DNA from 4 places in the Bacillus sp. L381 genome. Region 2 is predicted to be linked to each of the others. Evidence: riboswitches for the same ligand, from Rfam matches in the RefSeq annotation. Region 2 holds a riboswitch; each other region holds the start of a gene.
What was found. A riboswitch is a leader RNA that binds a small molecule or an ion and turns the genes downstream of it on or off. The one in region 2 is predicted to bind S-adenosylmethionine.
Positions count from the first base shown of each region.

Region 1: linked by a shared signal. The riboswitch ahead of metK (methionine adenosyltransferase) and the one ahead of QRX25_RS05815 (methionine biosynthesis PLP-dependent protein) in region 2 are both predicted to bind S-adenosylmethionine.
Region 3: linked by a shared signal. The riboswitch ahead of QRX25_RS09240 (2-hydroxyacid dehydrogenase) and the one ahead of QRX25_RS05815 (methionine biosynthesis PLP-dependent protein) in region 2 are both predicted to bind S-adenosylmethionine.
Region 4: linked by a shared signal. The riboswitch ahead of metE (5-methyltetrahydropteroyltriglutamate--homocysteine S-methyltransferase) and the one ahead of QRX25_RS05815 (methionine biosynthesis PLP-dependent protein) in region 2 are both predicted to bind S-adenosylmethionine.

Region 1 is NZ_CP127224.1:2,793,169-2,797,892, forward strand. Features, by position in the region: gene asnB (asparagine synthase (glutamine-hydrolyzing)) at 1-1,577, opposite strand, end outside; gene metK (methionine adenosyltransferase) at 1,721-2,923, opposite strand; SAM riboswitch class I at 3,093-3,231, opposite strand; gene pckA (phosphoenolpyruvate carboxykinase (ATP)) at 3,430-4,724, shown strand, end outside.
Region 2 is NZ_CP127224.1:1,155,177-1,159,900, reverse strand. Features, by position in the region: tRNA gene QRX25_RS05825 (tRNA-Val) at 1-49, opposite strand, end outside; gene metC (cystathionine beta-lyase) at 187-1,362, opposite strand; gene QRX25_RS05815 (methionine biosynthesis PLP-dependent protein) at 1,355-2,476, opposite strand; SAM riboswitch class I at 2,546-2,671, opposite strand; gene QRX25_RS05810 (esterase family protein) at 2,846-3,568, shown strand; gene QRX25_RS05805 (YjcG family protein) at 3,594-4,109, shown strand; gene QRX25_RS05800 (GNAT family N-acetyltransferase) at 4,114-4,545, shown strand; gene QRX25_RS05795 (AbrB/MazE/SpoVT family DNA-binding domain-containing protein) at 4,703-4,724, shown strand, end outside.
Region 3 is NZ_CP127224.1:1,904,041-1,908,764, forward strand. Features, by position in the region: gene QRX25_RS09230 (RbtT/DalT/CsbX family MFS transporter) at 1-294, opposite strand, end outside; gene QRX25_RS09235 (FGGY-family carbohydrate kinase) at 362-1,828, opposite strand; gene QRX25_RS09240 (2-hydroxyacid dehydrogenase) at 1,847-2,848, opposite strand; SAM riboswitch class I at 2,970-3,062, opposite strand; gene QRX25_RS09245 (molybdopterin oxidoreductase family protein) at 3,209-4,724, shown strand, end outside.
Region 4 is NZ_CP127224.1:1,262,198-1,266,921, reverse strand. Features, by position in the region: gene QRX25_RS06460 (STAS domain-containing protein) at 1-711, opposite strand, end outside; gene isp (serine protease Isp) at 932-1,891, shown strand; SAM riboswitch class I at 2,031-2,185, shown strand; gene metE (5-methyltetrahydropteroyltriglutamate--homocysteine S-methyltransferase) at 2,269-4,557, shown strand; gene yeiL (transcriptional regulator YeiL) at 4,612-4,724, opposite strand, start outside.

The DNA.
Region 1 (4,724 bases), 1.6 Mb from region 2:
AGGTATTTCGTCGTGCCGTTTTTCGTTTTCAGTTCATCCGGAATTTTAGAGGCCACGTCAAACACGACTTTATCAAGGAACGGCACGCGCAGCTCCAATGAGTTGGCCATCGTCATTTTGTCAGCCTTTAACAGAATGTCGCCGCGCATCCACGTATGAATGTCGACATACTGCATTTTATTAATGTCACTGTATGAACGGCTTTCCGTAAAGTACGGCTTCGTGACATCACGGTATGAAAGCTCTGAATTGTAATGTTTAAGCAGCTGTTTTTTCACAGGCTCTTCAAAAATCTTCGCATTTCCGATATAGCGCTCCTCAAGCGGTGTGCAGCCGCGGACTAAGAGGCTTTTCCCTCTCATTCCTTCAGGCATGACGGATGCCACATGAAGAAGCATTTTTTTCAGTCCGGACGGAATGCGTTCAAACGGTTTAAGCGACAGCGGTTCGCGGTAAATATTGTACCCGCCGAACAGCTCGTCCGCGCCTTCCCCGGATAACGCGACCGTTACATGTTTTTTCGCTTCTTTCGCGACAAAGTACAAAGGAATCGCCGCCGGATCTGCAAGCGGGTCATCAAAGTGCCAGACGATTTTCGGAAGCTCGTTCATATACTCCTCAGGAGAAATGACTTTGCTGATATTTTCAATCCCGAGCGCGGCAGCTGTTTCCTTCGCTACATCAACTTCACTGAAGCCCTGCTGCTCAAAGCCGACAGAAAATGTTTTAAGGTTCGGGTGAAATTCTTTCGCAACTGAGACGATAAAAGAAGAGTCAATACCGCCGGATAGGAACGAGCCGACGGGAACGTCACTTCTCATGTGGACTTTGACAGAGTCAAAGATTGCGTCTCTGACTTCTTTCACCAATTTATCTTCATCAGACTGAACGGGCTTAAAGTTCGCTTTGAAATACGTTTTAAACGCGATATCGCCTTCCGGGCGGATCGTAAACTGGCTGCCCGGCTCGACTTTTTTCACTTCAGCGTCAAGCGTGCTCGGTTCAGGAACGAATTGGAAAGACATATATTGCTGTAAAGAAGCTGTATCAAGATCAATACCGTTTTGAGCGGCCATTAAACTTTTTCTTTCAGATGCAAAATACACTTTGTCCCCGATAGTTGTGTAATACAGCGGTTTAATTCCGAACGGGTCTCTCGCGCCGTACATGACGCGGTCAGCTTTGTTCCAGATTAAAAACGCGAACATTCCGCGAAGCTTTGAAGCGGCTTCTTCTTTATAATGGCGGTATGTCGCAAGGAGCACCTCGGTATCGGAATCTGTATTGAACTTGTAGCCTTTCGCTTCAAGCTCTTCTCTCAATTCAATGTAGTTATAGATTTCGCCGTTAAAAATGATCCAATATTTTTCGTCTTCATATGATAAAGGCTGTCCGCCGTTTTCTACGTCAATAATACTGAGCCGTCTGAAGCCGAAACCGACGTGCTCGTCATGATAATACCCATCGCTGTCAGGACCGCGGTGAACGATCATTTGGTTCATTTGTTTGATTAGCTCTTCTTGATCTGCGGTTTGAGTTAATGGATGCTTATTAAAAACACCGACAAATCCACACATAGTATAGCCTCCATAAGTGTAATTTTCTAATTGGACCCCCTTTTTATAGACGCTTTGTTACGCCATTGGTTTCACGCTATGTAAAAAATCAGCATGGCAGCATCTGCAAAAAGGGAAAGCCGCTTAAGTAAGCGGCTATAAAATTATTCTCCTAGTGCTTCTTTGCGAAGCGTATCCGCCTTGTCAGTACGCTCCCAAGGAAGATCCACATCATGGCGTCCGAAGTGGCCGTAAGCAGCAGTCTGCTTATAGATCGGGCGGCGCAAATCAAGCATTTTAATAATGCCGGCAGGTCTCAGGTCGAAGTTATTCCGTACGACTTCGATCAGTTTCTCTTCAGAAGCTTTTCCTGTATCAAACGTATTGATGGAAATAGAAACAGGCTGTGCCACGCCGATTGCGTATGCAAGCTGCACTTCACAAGAATCAGCAAGGCCTGCTGCCACGATGTTTTTCGCTACGTATCTCGCAGCGTATGCCGCAGAACGGTCTACCTTCGTCGCGTCCTTACCGGAGAACGCGCCGCCGCCGTGGCGTGCATATCCGCCGTATGTGTCAACGATGATTTTACGGCCGGTAAGACCCGCATCACCTTGCGGACCGCCGATTACGAAACGTCCCGTAGGGTTGATGAAGTATTTTGTTTCTTCATCAATCAGTTCCTCAGGCACGACAGGGTTAATGACATGCTCTTTCAGATTGCGCTGAATCTGCTCAAGCGTAATTTCCGGATGGTGCTGAGTTGAGATGACGATCGCATCGATGCGGACAGGTTTGTTGTTTTCATCATATTCAACGGTAACTTGCGTTTTTCCGTCAGGGCGAAGGTACGGAAGAATATCTTCTTTGCGGACTTCGCTCAGACGGCGGGCTAATTTATGCGCCAGTGAGATCGGAAGCGGCATAAGCTCTTTCGTTTCGTTACACGCATAACCGAACATCAGACCTTGGTCCCCCGCTCCGATCGCTTCGATTTCAGCATCGCTCATTGTGCCTTCACGAGCTTCAAGAGCCTGATCGACACCCATTGCGATATCCGCAGACTGTTCATCAATTGATGTTAAAACAGCGCAAGTCTCCGCATCAAATCCGTATTTGGCACGTGTGTAGCCGATTTCTTTAATCGTTTCACGGACTGTTTTCGGAATGTCAACGTATGTTGATGTTGTAATCTCTCCGCTTACCAGCACAAGGCCTGTCGTTACAGACGTTTCGCAGGCTACGCGCGCGTTCGGGTCATTTTTTAAAATCTCATCTAAGATACTGTCAGAAATTTGGTCACAGATTTTATCCGGATGACCCTCGGTAACAGATTCAGATGTAAATAGTCGACGGTTTTTACTCATTCACTTTTCCTCCTGAAAAAAGATCTTTTGCAAGACCTTTTCATATGATACGGAACTCGCTCCCTCTTAATACAATGTCATACTATATCAGAGAATGTTAATTGGCATATTTTATGAAATAAAAAAACCTTTTCCACTCGAGGAAAGGGTTTGGTCTGTGTGCCTTTCACTCTTATCGCTCAAGGAAATATTAAACCTTGCATCAGGTTAGCACCTTGGTTTCCCACAGTGTTTTCACCTGCTTTTTTACAGAGAAACCGGTTGCTGGGCTTCATCGGGCCTGTCCCTCCGCCAGCTCGGGATAAGAGTATCCGCTCAATGAAATATCTTAACGTAAAAGGGCGGAAAGTGTCAATATGAATTAAAGCGATTACGCGCCTTTATTTCAGGAAGCAATGGAAAAAACACAAACAAAAAACAACAAATAGTATAGACTATTTTTAGATATATGTTATACTAATTCCACATTCAGCGAAATACAAATAAACCGGCAAAGGAAGGTTTTTATGAAATTAGTTGATTTAACCGCAGATCTTCAAGCGTTACTTGCAAGTCCGAATGTGCATCATAATTTATCGGCTCCAAAACTTACCGAAAAAGTGATCAGCCGAAATGAAGGAACGCTGACATCAACAGGCGCCGTACGCGCCACTACCGGAGCATATACGGGCCGATCACCTAAAGATAAATTTATCGTCCGCGAAAAAAGCACAGAAAATCAAATTGATTGGGGCGCGGTGAACCAGCCTATTTCTGAAGAAGCGTTTGAAAAGCTGTACGCCAAAGTCGTCAGCTACTTAAAACAGAGAGATGAACTGTTTGTTTTTGAAGGATTCGCAGGCGCAGATGAAAAATACAGACTGCCGATTACAGTCGTAAATGAATTTGCGTGGCATAATTTATTCGCGCGCCAGCTGTTTATCAGACCGGAGACGAATGAAAGAGATCCGCAAGCACAGCCGTTTACCATTCTTTCAGCTCCGCATTTTAAAGCTGATCCGCAAACGGACGGCACGCATTCCGAAACGTTTATCATTGTGTCCTTCGAAAAGCGCGTCATTTTAATCGGCGGTACCGAGTACGCCGGAGAAATGAAAAAATCAATATTCTCGATTATGAACTTTTTGCTCCCGCAGCAGGATATTCTGCCGATGCACTGCTCAGCCAACGTCGGTGAAAAAGGCGATGTCGCCCTGTTTTTCGGTCTTTCCGGCACAGGGAAAACGACGCTTTCAGCCGATGCGGACCGGAAACTGATCGGCGATGACGAGCACGGCTGGTCTGATTCCGGCGTTTTTAACATTGAAGGCGGATGTTACGCTAAATGTATCAATCTGAGCGAAGAAAAAGAACCGCAGATTTTTCATGCGATCCGCTTCGGGTCTGTTCTTGAGAATGTTGTGCTTGATGAGAAAACGGGTGAGGCTGATTACGACAATTCCTTCTACACGGAAAATACAAGAGCCGCATACCCGATTGAGATGATCGGCAATATCGTGCAGCCGAGCATTGCCGGTCACCCGCAGGCGATCGTCTTTTTAACGGCGGATGCATTTGGTGTGCTCCCTCCGATCAGCAAACTGACGAAGGAGCAGGCGATGTATCATTTCTTAAGCGGGTACACCAGCAAACTTGCCGGAACCGAACGCGGCGTGACATCTCCGCAAACGACTTTCTCCACGTGCTTCGGTTCACCGTTTTTGCCGCTTCCGGCTCACGTATATGCCGAAATGCTCGGGAAGAAAATCGACGAACACGGCGTTCAAGTCTTTCTGGTCAACACAGGCTGGACCGGCGGAGG
Region 2 (4,724 bases):
CGACCTCTACCCTGTCAAGGTAGCGCTCTCCCAGCTGAGCTACGGAATCATGATATGTATGTGTTGCTGGGTATGTTGTTGTCTCTCTGACATTTATAATTATATATCCTGGTTATCCGTTCGTCAACACTTTTTTTATCAAAAATAAAAAAGAGCGCCGCACAAATTTGGCGGCGCCCTTTTCGTTTATGATCTCACTCCGGCGGGGGCGATTTTTTTCAGCGCTTGTTCGAAGTCGCGTTCCAAATCTTCGGCGTTTTCGACTCCGACGCTCAGGCGCAGGAGCCCGTCTGTGATGCCGCGTTTCTCCCTCTCTGCTTTCGGCATGGCGGCGTGCGACATGGCAGCAGGGTATGAGAGAATGGATTCGACGGCGCCGAGGCTGACTGCGAACACCGGAAGCGATACGTTTTCGACCAGCTTTTTGACGGCTTCTTTGCTTTCCAGTTCAAAGGACAGGACGGCGCCCGCTCCGCTCGCTTGTCGTTTATGAGTGTCGGCTCCCGGGTGTCCGGCAAGCCCCGGATAGTAAACGTTTTTGACGGCGGGATGCCCGTGAAAGTAGGCAGCCAGCCGTTCAGCCGTCCGGCTCGCTTTTTCCAGTCTGACCTGTAATGTTTTTAATCCTCTCAATACGAGCCAGCAGTCCTGGACGCCAAGTACCGCTCCAAACGAATTTTGCAGCTTATACAGCTGATTGCCGAGCTCTTCATCCTTTACGGCGGCAAGCCCTGACAGGACGTCACTGTGCCCGCTTAAAAATTTCGTCGCGCTGTGAAGCACGATGTCTACGCCGAGGTCAAGCGGACGCTGCAGTGCAGGCGTCATAAAAGTATTGTCAAGATATGTCAGACAGCCGTGATCCTTTGCCAGTTTGACGACGGCCTTAATATCCGTTATGCCGAGCGTCGGGTTTGACGGTGTTTCCATATAGATGGCTTTCGTATTCGGCCGGATGGCGCAGGCGACCGCTTCTGTGTCCGTCATATCGACAAAGGTGTGTTCGATTCCGAAGCGGGACAGCACCTCAGTCACCATACGGAATGTTCCGCCGTACACATCCTCCGTGACGAGCACATGGTCGCCTTGGGATAAGAGCAGAAATGCCGTCGAAATTGCCGCCATTCCGGAGCTGAAAGCAAAACCTCTCGTTCCGCCTTCAAGCCCCGCAATTGTTTCTTCAAGCGCTGTTCTTGTCGGTGTGCCGGAGCGGCTGTAATCATATGTCCCGAATTCCTCAAATGATGACTGATGGAATGTGGAGGCATGCTGGATCGGCACGCTGACAGCTCCGGTGGCTGCGTCTGTTTTAAATGGGTTGTGCACAAGCTGGGTTTCCAGCGTCCAATTGTGATTACTCATACGACACGGCCCCCTCTTTTACTTGCTGTAATGCCTGCTTTACATCCCGCTTCAAATCTTCTGCATGTTCAATTCCCACTGAAAATCTCAGCAGACGGTTGCAGACGCCGTTTGCGATGCGGATATCTTCCGGAATGTCCATGTGCGTCTGTGTCGCGGGGTATGTAATAAAGCTTTCCACCCCTCCGAGACTTTCTGCAAAACAGATCGTTTTAAGCGCCTTTAAAAACGGATTGACCCATTCCTCTTTTTGCAGCCGGAAAGACAGCATTCCGCCTTTTCCGGGATATAACACATCGGTGATTTCCTCTTCTTTTTCTAAAAATTCTGCAAGTTCACGGGCGTTTTCTTCATGACGGCGCATTCTGAGTCCGAGTGTTTTCATCCCTCTCATTAAAAGCCACGAATCGAACGGCGGGAGAACGGCACCGATCGCATTTTGGTGATTAAATATGACGTCGCCGAGCTCTTCATCCTTTACGACAGCCAGACCGGCAAGGAGATCATTGTGCCCGGCTAAATATTTTGTGGCGCTGTGAATGACGATGTCGGCTCCCAGTTCAAGCGGACGCTGGATCACCGGGGTGTAAAACGTATTATCCACAATCAAAAGCAGGCCGGCTTCTTTCGTAATGCGGGCGATTTTTTCTATGTCCGCCTCCTGCATTAACGGATTTGTCGGCGTTTCAACAAATACCGCTTTCGTGTTTTCCGTTATTTTGGAGCGTAAACAGTCTTCATCACTGAAATCATCATAAATAAAGCTTAAGCCGTATTTTCTCCACTCATTTTCAAATAAACGGTAAGTGCCTCCGTATAAATCGGAGGATACAATCAATTCATCCCCGCTTTTAAATAAAGCCATAATGGTTTGAATGGCTGCCATTCCCGAGCTGAAAGCAAAGCCTCGCGCACCGTTTTCCAACACGGCGATGGCGTCTTCAACGAGCTGGCGAGTCGGGTTTTTCGTGCGCACGTAATCAAAGCCTGTAGATTCTCCTATTCCTCTATGGCGGTAAGCGGTGGACAGATAAATCGGCGGACTGACCGTTCCCGTTGCTTCTTCGCTTCTATTTCCGATTTGGGCTAATTTTGTTTCAACATGCTGCGTCATCAGCAGGCACCATCCTTTTTCAAAAATAAAAAAGCTCCCTCTTCATAAGAAGAAGGAGCTTTTCTCTTCCTCTTATCTTCCAAGCATGTGAATCGCTTGCTGGATTTAGCACCTTGGCACTTTGCCTTCCTGCGGCAAAGCAAACCGGTTGCTGAGGTTTCAAAGGGCCAGTCCCTCCACCTCTCGTGATAAGAATATTGTTTTGTATTTTCTGATTGTTCTATATTAACGCACTATAAAATGAATTTCAACAACTTTTTAATTTTCTGAACTCTCTCAAGAAGTGCATCTGAAGAAAGAAATTTCTAATAATTCATGGTACAATAGGGAAAAACCATTAAGACAAGAAGCGGCCTGGAGGAATGCTAAGTGGCACCGAAAACCGGAATCATTCATGAGAAAAAACTTTTCTCCCATGAGCTTGAAGAAGAAATGACCGTTTTGGTCTACCTGCCAAACACCTACTCCCCCCTGTATAAATATCATACGGTCATCGCCCAGGACGGCCATGATTACTTCAGATTAGGGAAAATCGGGCGGCAGGCGGAAGAGCTCATGTCAAAGGGGGAAATTGACCGCTGCATCATTATCGGCGTCCCCTATAAAAATGTGCGGGAGCGAAGAGACACATACCATCCCGAAGGCTCTAAGTTCGCCTCATATAAACGGTTTATCGCAAATGAGCTCGTTCCTTTTATCGACAAAGAATACCCGACTTATCAAGTCGGATACGGCCGCACAATGATCGGGGATTCCCTCGGCGGAACCGTTTCGCTCATGACGGCGATTGACTATCCAAACATGTTCGGAAACGTCATCATGCAGTCTCCGTATGTTGACGGGCACGTCCTGGATGCCGTCCGGGAGTCGGAGGATCTCAAACAGATTTCCGTTTATCATCAAATCGGAGAAAAAGAAACCGACGTTCACACAACGGACGGCCAGATTCTTGATTTCACCGCGCCGAACGAAGAGCTCAAACAGCTGCTGGAAAGCAAACAGTCTGAATACACGTATGAAACCTTCGACGGGGATCATAAGTGGACCTACTGGCAGCCGCTCATAACGCCGGCGCTGAAGAAAATGCTGTAACCATTCATTTAAGGAGGGAACTTTCATGAAATACGGTATTGTTTTATTTCCATCAAAAAAATTACAGGATCTCGCAAATTCGTACCGAAAACGCTACGACCCGAGCTACGCGCTCATACCGCCGCACCTGACGGTAAGAGATCCGTTTGAAGCGACAGAACAGGAAATCGAGCAGGTCGTATCACAGCTGAGACAGACGGCAAAAGAGTCGCACCCGCTCGTTCTGAAGATCACAAAATACAGCTCGTTTTCTCCTGTAAATAATGTGATATACATGAAAGCGGAGCCGACGGAGGAATTAAAAACGCTGAGTGAGAAATGCTACTCAGGAGCATTATCCGGAGAGCCGGAATACAGCTTCGTTCCGCATGTCACAGTCGGCCAGAAGCTGTCGTCAGATGAACATTCCGACGTACTCGGGCAGCTGAAAATGCTGGACATTTCCCACGAAGAAGTCATCGACCGTTTTCACTTGCTCTATCAGCTGGATAACGGCTCATGGACTGTGTACGAAACATTTTTATTAGGCGGAGGAGAATAACTGTTTGGAAGCCATCATTGCAAAAACTGAAAAACAGCTGAACGACGCTTTTTTCGTCAGAAAAGAGGTCTTTGTTAAAGAGCAGCACGTTCCGGAAGAAGAAGAGATTGATCAATTCGAAGACACGTCAGAGCATATTGTCATTTATGACGGCGGCCAGCCGGTCGGAGCCGGCAGATGGCGCTTGAAAGACGGGCATGGAAAATTAGAGCGCATCTGCGTGATGAAAAGCCACCGCTCTCTCGGTGTCGGCGCCATCATTATGCAGGCGCTTGAAAAAGCGGCGGCAGCTAAGGGCGCCGACAGCTTTATCTTACATGCGCAAACACAGGCGGTTCCGTTTTACGAAAAACAAGGATACCAAGTCACGTCTGGCGAAGAATTTTTAGATGCGGGCATTCCCCATCTGGAAATGGTAAAGAAACAAAAACTATAAAATCAAAAACACTCCTGTTGATATGACAGGAGTGTTTTTTTATGAAAATTATACTTTTTCAAGAAATTTATTGAATTTTATGGAATTTAATTGTATGTTTAGTATGCGAAGTATTACATTTCATACAAAAAATACAATTTATATAGGAGGGTTAAACATGACAGCACCAAAAGGGAAGC
Region 3 (4,724 bases), 750 kb from region 2:
ATATTCAAATCCGTATGCGATAAACGCGGCTGTTCCGATGACGTAAAATAACAGCCCCATAAACATCGTCCGCTTTGCCCCGAAGGCTTCGAGGCAGACGCCTGAAAACCAAGACGCTGCTGCAAGAGAAATACCGTAAACCGTAAACAGGGACGCTGATTGCTGAACCGTCAAGCCGTTTTCAATTAAAAACGGACTGAGCCAGCCTTGTTCAAGGCCGTCTCCCATCATAAACAGCACAACTCCCAAAAACCCCCAGGCAAGCTGTTTCGGAATTCCTATTTTATTAAGCATTTTTTGTTCCTCCTCTGCAGACTTTCATGTTGTCATTAATCATTCAGAAATATATCCCAGCCCCGAGTCAGGCTTTCACCGCCGGCTGAAAATGCGTAAATAACCTTTGCGTATGTTTCCATTCTTCATATAGGAAGAGATCCGTCTGATCCGATTCCGGTTCAATAACCTTTGTGCGGCTCGAAAGCTCTTCTTTCACACCGAGAGCCTCGTTGCAAATCACCGCCGCCCCCATTACGGATGCCTGACTGAAGCCTTCTCTCTTATAAATCTTCTTTTGCAGAAGGTTAGCAAGAAACTGTGTTAATGCATCACTTTGGAAACCGCCGCCGCACACCTTCACATCATTTTGTGAAAAGGAAGTTACCTCTGTTAACGCCTCATAGTTCCATTTGATTGAAAAAGCAATTTCCAGCAGTGCGGCTTTGACAAAATGCGCTCTGCTTAAATTATGGGACAGCGGGGCATCAAAAATAAATCCGCCTTTTGCAAGTGCGTTTTTCTCAGGCGATAAATAGGAGCCTAACGCAGAAACACAGGCATGATCATATTTCGGCAGCTTTGCGATTTCCTGTTCCATGACGCCGTAGGATTCATTCGGATAAAAAATGGATTTTAATTTTTGATAATTGAGCCCGGTTACACCCGGATTTGTTTCTAGAAGCCATTGACCTTCTTCTGTGTGGCAATTCAGCCATGCTTTCTCTAAACTTTCAGTTCCGGCCTCCGCCGTTATCTTTGTAATCGGCGTTGTCGTGCCGGATATGATGACGATATCCCCCGGCTTTGCACCCGCACTTTTGATGGCAAGCTGTGTGTCTCCTCCGCCTGCAATCACAGGCACTCTTTCCGGAAGGCCGAGAACCTCCGCTTTCTTAAACGTTAACATTCCGACAACCGTCCCAGAGCGGACGAGTGAAGGAAGAATGGAAGAAGGAACACCGAAGATATTGCATAATTTTTCGGACCACGCTTTTTTCCTTACGTCAAACAGCAGCGTCTCGGCAGCCTGTGACGGTTCATAGCTCAAAATTCCGCTCAGCTCAAATGTCACCCAGTCACTGATGCTTGTGATATACGCCACTTCTTTCCATAATGACGGCTGTCTTTCTTTTAATCCCACAAGTTTCATTGCGGAAAATAGAGCGCTCGGGAGACGTCCGGTTTGCTGATGCACTTCATCTTTTAATTCAATTCCGCTTTCCCATTCGCGCCCTCTGTTATCAATATTGGGCAGACCGAGAAATGCTTTTTTATCTTTATTGATCAGAACAACTCCCTGCCTCTGGCTTGTTGAGGTAATTCCGATTAATGTAATATGAGGGCTTTTGGCAATAACCGTCCTTGCCATCGCGCTGATTTTCGTCCATATTCTTTCCGGCGAGAAATAGCGGCCGTCTGGATAAAGCGGCTCCGTCACATATTCAATGTCTTCCCTTTCTAGTGCGGTCACTTCGCCGCCGGCAGTCACAACCGCGACTCGTGCATTCCCCGTCCCGATATCAAATACAAGGTAGCCTTTTTGTCCGGCCATTACAGATTCCTCCTTTTGCTATCCCTTTGTTACAAGTTCTCTTTTGTTATAAAGTTCACGTATTGAGCAGGTTTGATCTTTTTTCCATTTGAAAAGCGCATCATTTAAAATTCTCACATGATGATCCTCCACTTCAAATGTTGCTCCCGCTAAATGGGGAGTCGCTAACACATTCGGCAAAGAGATCAATTCATAATCAGAAGATTCAGGCGGTTCGTGATAAAATACATCAAGGATCGCTCCTTTAATCCGCCGTTCTTTCAACACCCGCAACAGCTCTTCCCTGTCTGTTACCGCCGCTCTTGACGTATTGACAAAAACAGCTTCTTGTTTCATCAACTGAAAGTGCTTGGCGCCGATAAGGCCGATGGTTTCTTCTGTGCGCGGCAAGTGAACGGAAACAATATCACTTTCAGAAAATACCCGTTCCATCGTCGTTTTTTCATACTCCCGGTTTTCATGATTGACAAATGGGTCGTAGTACAGCACCTTACAGTCAAAGGCGGCCAATAGCCGGGCGATTCTCTGTCCAACAGCTCCGAAACCAATAAGGCCGACTGTTTTTCCCGTCAGCTCATATCCTCTGAATTTGACGTAAGCCTGCAAATAATCACCATTCCATTTCCCATCCTTCAGCCACTGATGAGAAGAATACGTATGACGCAAAAATGAAATCACATTTCCGATAAACAGTTCAGCAACGGCCTGGGCATTTCGGGCCGGTGTAAAGAAAACAGGAATCTTTCTTTTATTCGCCGCCTCAATATCCACATTAGACGGCATCCCTCTGCAGACGCCGATAAAAGCGGAATCCGGCAATATGTCAATGACACGCTCAGATACCTCATCAAGTTCAGTAATAAGCCCCGCCGCATTTGTCTCTTGGATCATCCGGATTAATTCGTCTTCCCGATAAGCCCGGCCGTGCTTCTTCCACGGCCTGTGCACAGTCCGGCCGAACAGCTCTGTCAGCTCCTTCAGCCCCTCATCGTGATATGGTGCGGTAATTAAAACCGTCATGGTGCAAAACATCCTTTTCACATAAATTTTTCCACAAAAAAATCTCTTTCCCCGAAGAAGGAAAGAGATTCATATACCGTCTTTATCCGCTTGAAGCGCACAAATATGTATAGATCATTCTTTCCTATCTTTCAAGCGTACGCTTGCTGGAATTGGCACAATAAATGTTGCCGAGGTTTCATAGGGCCAGTCCCTCCACCTCTCTTGATAGAAAATAAAATGATGAAATTGTCAGGCTGTTTAAAAGAATAAACCCATCATAGAAAAGTCTTTCTTGGATGTCAACACTTTTTTCTGAATTGACGTTCGATTTCGAAATGTTATAATGCTTACAATATAAAAAAAGAGGAGAAATGGGCTATGAATTCTGCAGCAGAACAGCCAAACGGGGTCTTTAAGTCGGTGTGCTCACTGGACTGTCCCGATCAATGCGGTTTGCTTGTGACAAAAAAAGACGGAAAAATCGTAAAAATTCAGGGAGACCCCGATCACCCGGTCACATCAGGGAACATATGCAACAAAGTCAGACACATGGCTGAGCGCATTTATGATGAGAAGCGTTTAACAGCTCCGTTAAAACGGATCGGTGAAAAAGGCGAAGCCAAGTTTGCGCCTATTTCTTGGGAGGAAGCGATCAATACGATCAGTGCGCGCTGGAAAGAGCTGATTGCCGAAGAAGGAGCAGAAAGCATTCTTCCGTACAGCTTTTACGGCAATATGGGAAAACTGGCGGCAGAGGGAATGGACCGCCGTTTTTTCCATCGTCTCGGGGCGAGTCATCTTGAACGTACGATCTGCAGCAAAGCCGGATCTGAAGGCTATAACTATACAATGGGAGAAGGCGCGGGTACTGATCCTGAGGAGACCATCCATGCAAAACTTTTTATTTTTTGGGGAATCAATGCTGTCAGCACAAATATGCACCAAGTTATGATTGCTCAAAAAGCCCGGAAAAAAGGAGCTAAAATTGTCGTTATCGATGTACATAAGAATCAAACCGGCCGGCTTGCCGATTGGTTTATTCCCATTCGTCCCGGCACAGATGCCGCACTCGCTCTCGGTATCATGTATGTCTTATTCGATGAGAACCTTCACGATGAAGCATTTCTCACAGAATACACTGAAGGCAGCGAAGAATTAAAAGCGCATGTCAAACAGTATGATCCGGAAACGGTTTCTGTTATTACAGGCGTTAAAGCCGACGATATCAGACGTCTTGCGAGAATGTACGGTGAAACCTCCCCTTCCCTTATCAGGATCGGAAACGGCATTCAGCATCATGACAATGGCGGAATGATCGTCCGCACCGTTGCCTGTCTTCCGGCTGTAACAGGACAGTGGCTCAACACCGGGGGAGGCGCAATCAAACATAACAGCGCGGTATTAAACTATAACAGACAGGCGCTACAGCGTCCTGATCTGCTATACGGCAGAAAGCCAAGATCATTTAATATGAACAGGCTCGGAAGCGTTCTTTTAGAAACAAATCCGCCCGTGCGCTCCCTGTTTATATACGGCACCAATCCCGCAGTGGTTGCGCCGGAAGCGAATAAAGTCAGAAAAGGCCTGCTGCGGGAGGATTTATTTACAGTCGTTCATGACTTATTTTTAACGGAAACCGCCAAATATGCGGATATTGTGCTCCCTGCTGCATCTGCTTTTGAGACCACGGATTTTTACACGTCTTACTGGCATCATTTTATTCAGCTGCAAAAACCGGTGATCGAACCGTATGGAGACAGCAAATCGAATACAGAAGTGTTCCGTTTGCTTGCCGGGGCGATGGGTTTTACCGAGCAGGAGCTTCAGGATTCTGATGAAGAATTAATCAAACAGGCGCTGGACTGTCCCGACAACCCGTATATCGAGGATATTG
Region 4 (4,724 bases), 110 kb from region 2:
GCCGATCAGGTTCAGCGCCTCAATTAATTTAAAAATCTGGTGCGCCACCATCGTATCGACAACCACTACGCCTGACAAGTCAATTAACAGATGCTCAATCAACCGATCCGCACATGTGCTCAGCGTATTTTCCAGAACGAATTTGGCGCGCTCCGTGTCAATATTGCCGACAAGCGGCAGAAGCGCCGTCCGTTTGCTCAGTGTAATAACCGGCGAGCTTAACTCTAAAATCATTTCTCTTTGCGCATTCAGCTGCATTTTTGAATTATGCTCGGCGTGATCGACAAACGTGTAAATCGTAAAATCAAATACTTGAACAATTAAATCCTCCCATCTCTTTCTTTCTCCCTCAGCAAACGCAGATTCATGTTCATCGGCAAACGCGTCATAATAACTGATATACAGCCTCCGGTTTCTCATGAATTCACGGACAACGTACTGGACGGGAGTATCGAGATGCTTCTGGTCTTTCGCAAGCTCAATCACCCACTGCTCGAACTTTTCTAAAAATTCTTTTTCCGGCATGATATACATGTTATTAATCTGCCGGTAAAATTCTTTATCCTGCTCCTTCAGTTCTTCTATGATGACGGGATTTGTCAAAGAATAAATCGAATTCGGATCCGAATCTTCCATTGTTTCGATCCAATCTTCCGCAATTTGATCAACCTGTCCTGAAAAATAGTCGTATAATGCTTCACTTATCTTCATACCTCTTCTCCTTTCCCATTTTCCAATTATAGCGTTACCGGGTGAGGAATCAAAATGAAAGTTGTTATACTATCCATTTATTTGAAATTTTTTAGTGCAATAGATTGCGCCTTTTTTATGAAAATGCTTCAAATGACTCTTTCCGTGCGGTATGCTCTGCCATAAAATAGTAGCAACACCCTTGAATCCACTCGCAAGCATAAAAAAGGAGGGCTTTTTTATGAATGGTGAAATGCGGTTGATTCCTTATGTCACGGATGAGCAAATCATGGATGTGAACGAGCTTCCTGAGGGTATTAAAGTGATTAAGGCGCCAGAATTGTGGGCAAAAGGGTTTAAAGGCAAGGATATTAAAATCGCAGTGCTTGACACAGGCTGCGACATTAATCATCCTGATTTGAAAGACCGGATTGTCGGCGGGAAAAACTTCACCGATGATGACGGAGGCAAAGAAGACGCGTTTTCCGATTACAACGGACACGGGACACATGTTTCCGGAACGATTGCCGCCAATGATTCAAATGGCGGAATTTCGGGTGTTGCGCCGGAAGCGAGCCTTTTAATCGTAAAAGTTCTCGGCGGGAAAAACGGCAGCGGAAAATACGAATGGATCATTAACGGCATCAACTACGCCGTTGAACAAAAGGCTGATATCATTTCTATGTCACTCGGCGGGCCGAGTGATGTGCCTGAACTGAAAGAAGCCGTCACAAATGCGGTAAAAAGCGGTGTACTGGTCGTTTGCGCAGCAGGAAACGAAGGCGACGGAGACGAGCGGACAGAGGAACTGTCGTATCCGGCCGCTTACAACGAAGTAATCGCCGTCGGATCAGTCTCAGTCGCGCGAAAATCGTCAGAATTTTCAAACGCCAATAAAGAGATTGACCTCGTGGCTCCCGGCGAAAACATTCTCTCCACCCTTCCCAACCATAAATACGGGAAGCTGACGGGCACTTCAATGGCCGCCCCGCATGTGAGCGGAGCGCTTGCCTTAATAAAAGGGCTTGAACAGGCCTCGTTTCAGCGGACGCTTTCTGAGGCAGAAGTTTACGCCCAGCTTGTGCGGCGGACCCTTCCCTTGGATATCGCCAAAACATTGGCCGGGAACGGATTTCTGTATTTAGACGCGCCTGATGTGCTGATGGAAAAAGCCGAACAGGCACAGCTGCTGTCTTTCTGATATGTTTCTCATATAATGATTAATCAGCTTGTCACATCATCAATTTTTAAAATGTGAGATTTTCTATTGACAGTGATCTGAATAAGCTGATAAGATAACCAACAAATGATGTAACTTTTCAAAAAAATTGAAATATTTTCTCTTATCGAGAGTTGGGCGAGGGATTGGCCTTTTGACCCCAACAGCAACCGACCGTAATTCCATTGTGAAATGGGGCGCGTGATTTTTGCGCCGAGACAATTGTCTCTTAAGGCACGGTGCTAATTCCATCAGACATGATCTGAGAGATAAGAGAGGCTTACATTTTGATGTTAAAGCCTCTTTCTCTCATGAGAAAGAGGCTTTTTTGTTACATCTTACTTAAAGGAGGAGACTTAATGACAACTATTAAAACTTCGAATCTTGGTTTTCCGAGAATCGGCTTGAACAGAGAATGGAAAAAAGCGCTTGAAGCTTATTGGAAAGGAAAAACTGATAAAGAAACGTTTCTAAAAGAGCTTGACGGTTTATTCTTATCAGCTGTCAAAACACAGCTTGACCAAAATATTGATATCGTGCCGGTCTCTGATTTCACCCATTATGACCATGTGCTCGATACAGCCGTCAGCTTTAACTGGATTCCGAAAAGATTCCGCAGCATCACGGATCCCATTGATACATATTTCGCGATTGCCCGCGGTGTAAAAGACGCCGTTTCCAGTGAAATGACGAAATGGTTTAATACCAACTACCACTACATCGTTCCTGAATATGACGAAAGCATTGAATTCCGTCTGACGAGAAACAAACAGCTTGACGACTACCGCCGGATCAAAGAAGAATTCGGAGCGGAAACGAAACCCGTCATTGTCGGTCCGTACACATTTGTCACGCTTGCGAAAGGTTACGAAGAATCAGAAGCGAAAGCGATTCAAAAGCGCCTTGTCCCTCTTTATGTTCAGCTGCTAAAAGAGCTTGAAGCAGAAGGCGTCAAATGGGTTCAGATCGATGAGCCTGCCCTTGTGACAGCTTCTTCTGAAGATGTCCGCTCCGCAAAAGAACTCTATGAATCAATCACAAAAGAGCTTTCAGGGCTGAATGTCCTCTTACAGACATACTTTGATTCGGTTGATGCGTATGAGGAACTCGTTTCTTATCCTGTACAGGGAATCGGGCTTGATTTCGTGCATGACAAAGGCAGAAACCTGGAGCAATTGAAAAAACACGGCTTCCCGAAAGATAAAGTGCTGGCAGCGGGTGTGATTGACGGCCGCAACATTTGGAAAATCGATGCTGAAGAACGCCTTGATGCGACTCTTGATATCCTCAGCCACGCTGACATAGAGGAATTATGGATTCAGCCTTCAAGCAGCCTTCTGCACGTCCCGGTGGCAAAACACCCTGACGAACATCTTGAAAAGGATCTGCTGAACGGCCTGTCATACGCTAAAGAAAAACTGGCGGAACTCGGTGTCTTAAAAGAAGGTCTCCTGTCCGGAAAAGCGGCCGTCAGTGCGCAGATCGAAGAGTCCAAAGCTGCACTTAAAGCTCTGAAAGCTTTCGCAACAGGGGCGAACTCAGCTCAAAAAGAAGAACTGAATCAGCTGACGGAAAAAGATTTCTCCCGTCCTGCAAGCTTTGAGGAACGATTGGCGCTGCAAAATGAATCACTCGGTCTTCCCCTTCTGCCGACGACGACAATCGGAAGCTTCCCTCAATCTGCTGAAGTGCGGAGCGCACGCCAAAAATGGCGGAAAAAAGATTGGACGGACGAACAATACCAAGCCTTTATTAATGCGGAAACGAAGCGCTGGGTTGACATTCAGGAGGAAATCGGGTTAGACGTGCTCGTTCACGGAGAATTTGAACGGACGGACATGGTCGAATACTTCGGTGAAAAACTGGCCGGATTCGCCTTTACGAAATATGCATGGGTGCAGTCTTACGGTTCACGCTGCGTACGTCCGCCTGTCATTTTCGGAGATGTCGAATTTATCGAACCGATGACGGTAAAAGATACGCTCTACGCCCAATCGCTGACGGAAAAGCATATGAAAGGCATGCTGACTGGACCTGTCACCATTTTAAACTGGTCATTCCCGCGCGTGGATATTTCAAGAAAAGAAATCGCCTTCCAGATCGGGCTTGCCCTCAGAAAAGAAGTAAAAGCGCTTGAAGATGCAGGTATTCAGATTATCCAAGTCGATGAACCGGCGCTCCGCGAAGGGCTGCCGTTAAAAACGCAGGATTGGGATGAATATTTAACTTGGGCCGCAGAAGCATTCCGATTAACGACGTCTTCTGTGAAAAATGAGACGCAGATTCATACGCATATGTGTTACAGCAACTTTGAAGATATCGTAGATACGATCAATGACCTTGACGCGGACGTCATTACAATCGAACACAGCAGAAGCCACGGAGGATTTTTAGAGTATCTGAAAGAACATCCTTACGTAAAAGGCCTCGGACTCGGTGTATACGACATTCACAGCCCGCGTGTGCCGGCTACTGAAGAAATCTATCAAATTATCGATGACGCGCTTGAAGTGTGTCCGACAGACCGCTTCTGGGTAAACCCGGACTGCGGACTGAAAACAAGACAGCAGGAAGAAACCGTTGCAGCATTAAAAAATATGGTCGACGCTGCGAAACAGGCACGGAAAAAACAAGCTCAGCTTGTATAATAAAAAAAACAGCCATCCCTTATTTGAGCGGATGGCTGTTTTTTTCTGGGCCCGTTACTTATTTTTCAGCGCCTCTGCAAGGTCATACAGTGAATCATGCTGCTTAATTTGATAGCCCCGCCCTTCTTTCTGCAAATACCCTTTTTGGCAGAATTGCGTCAGTACAT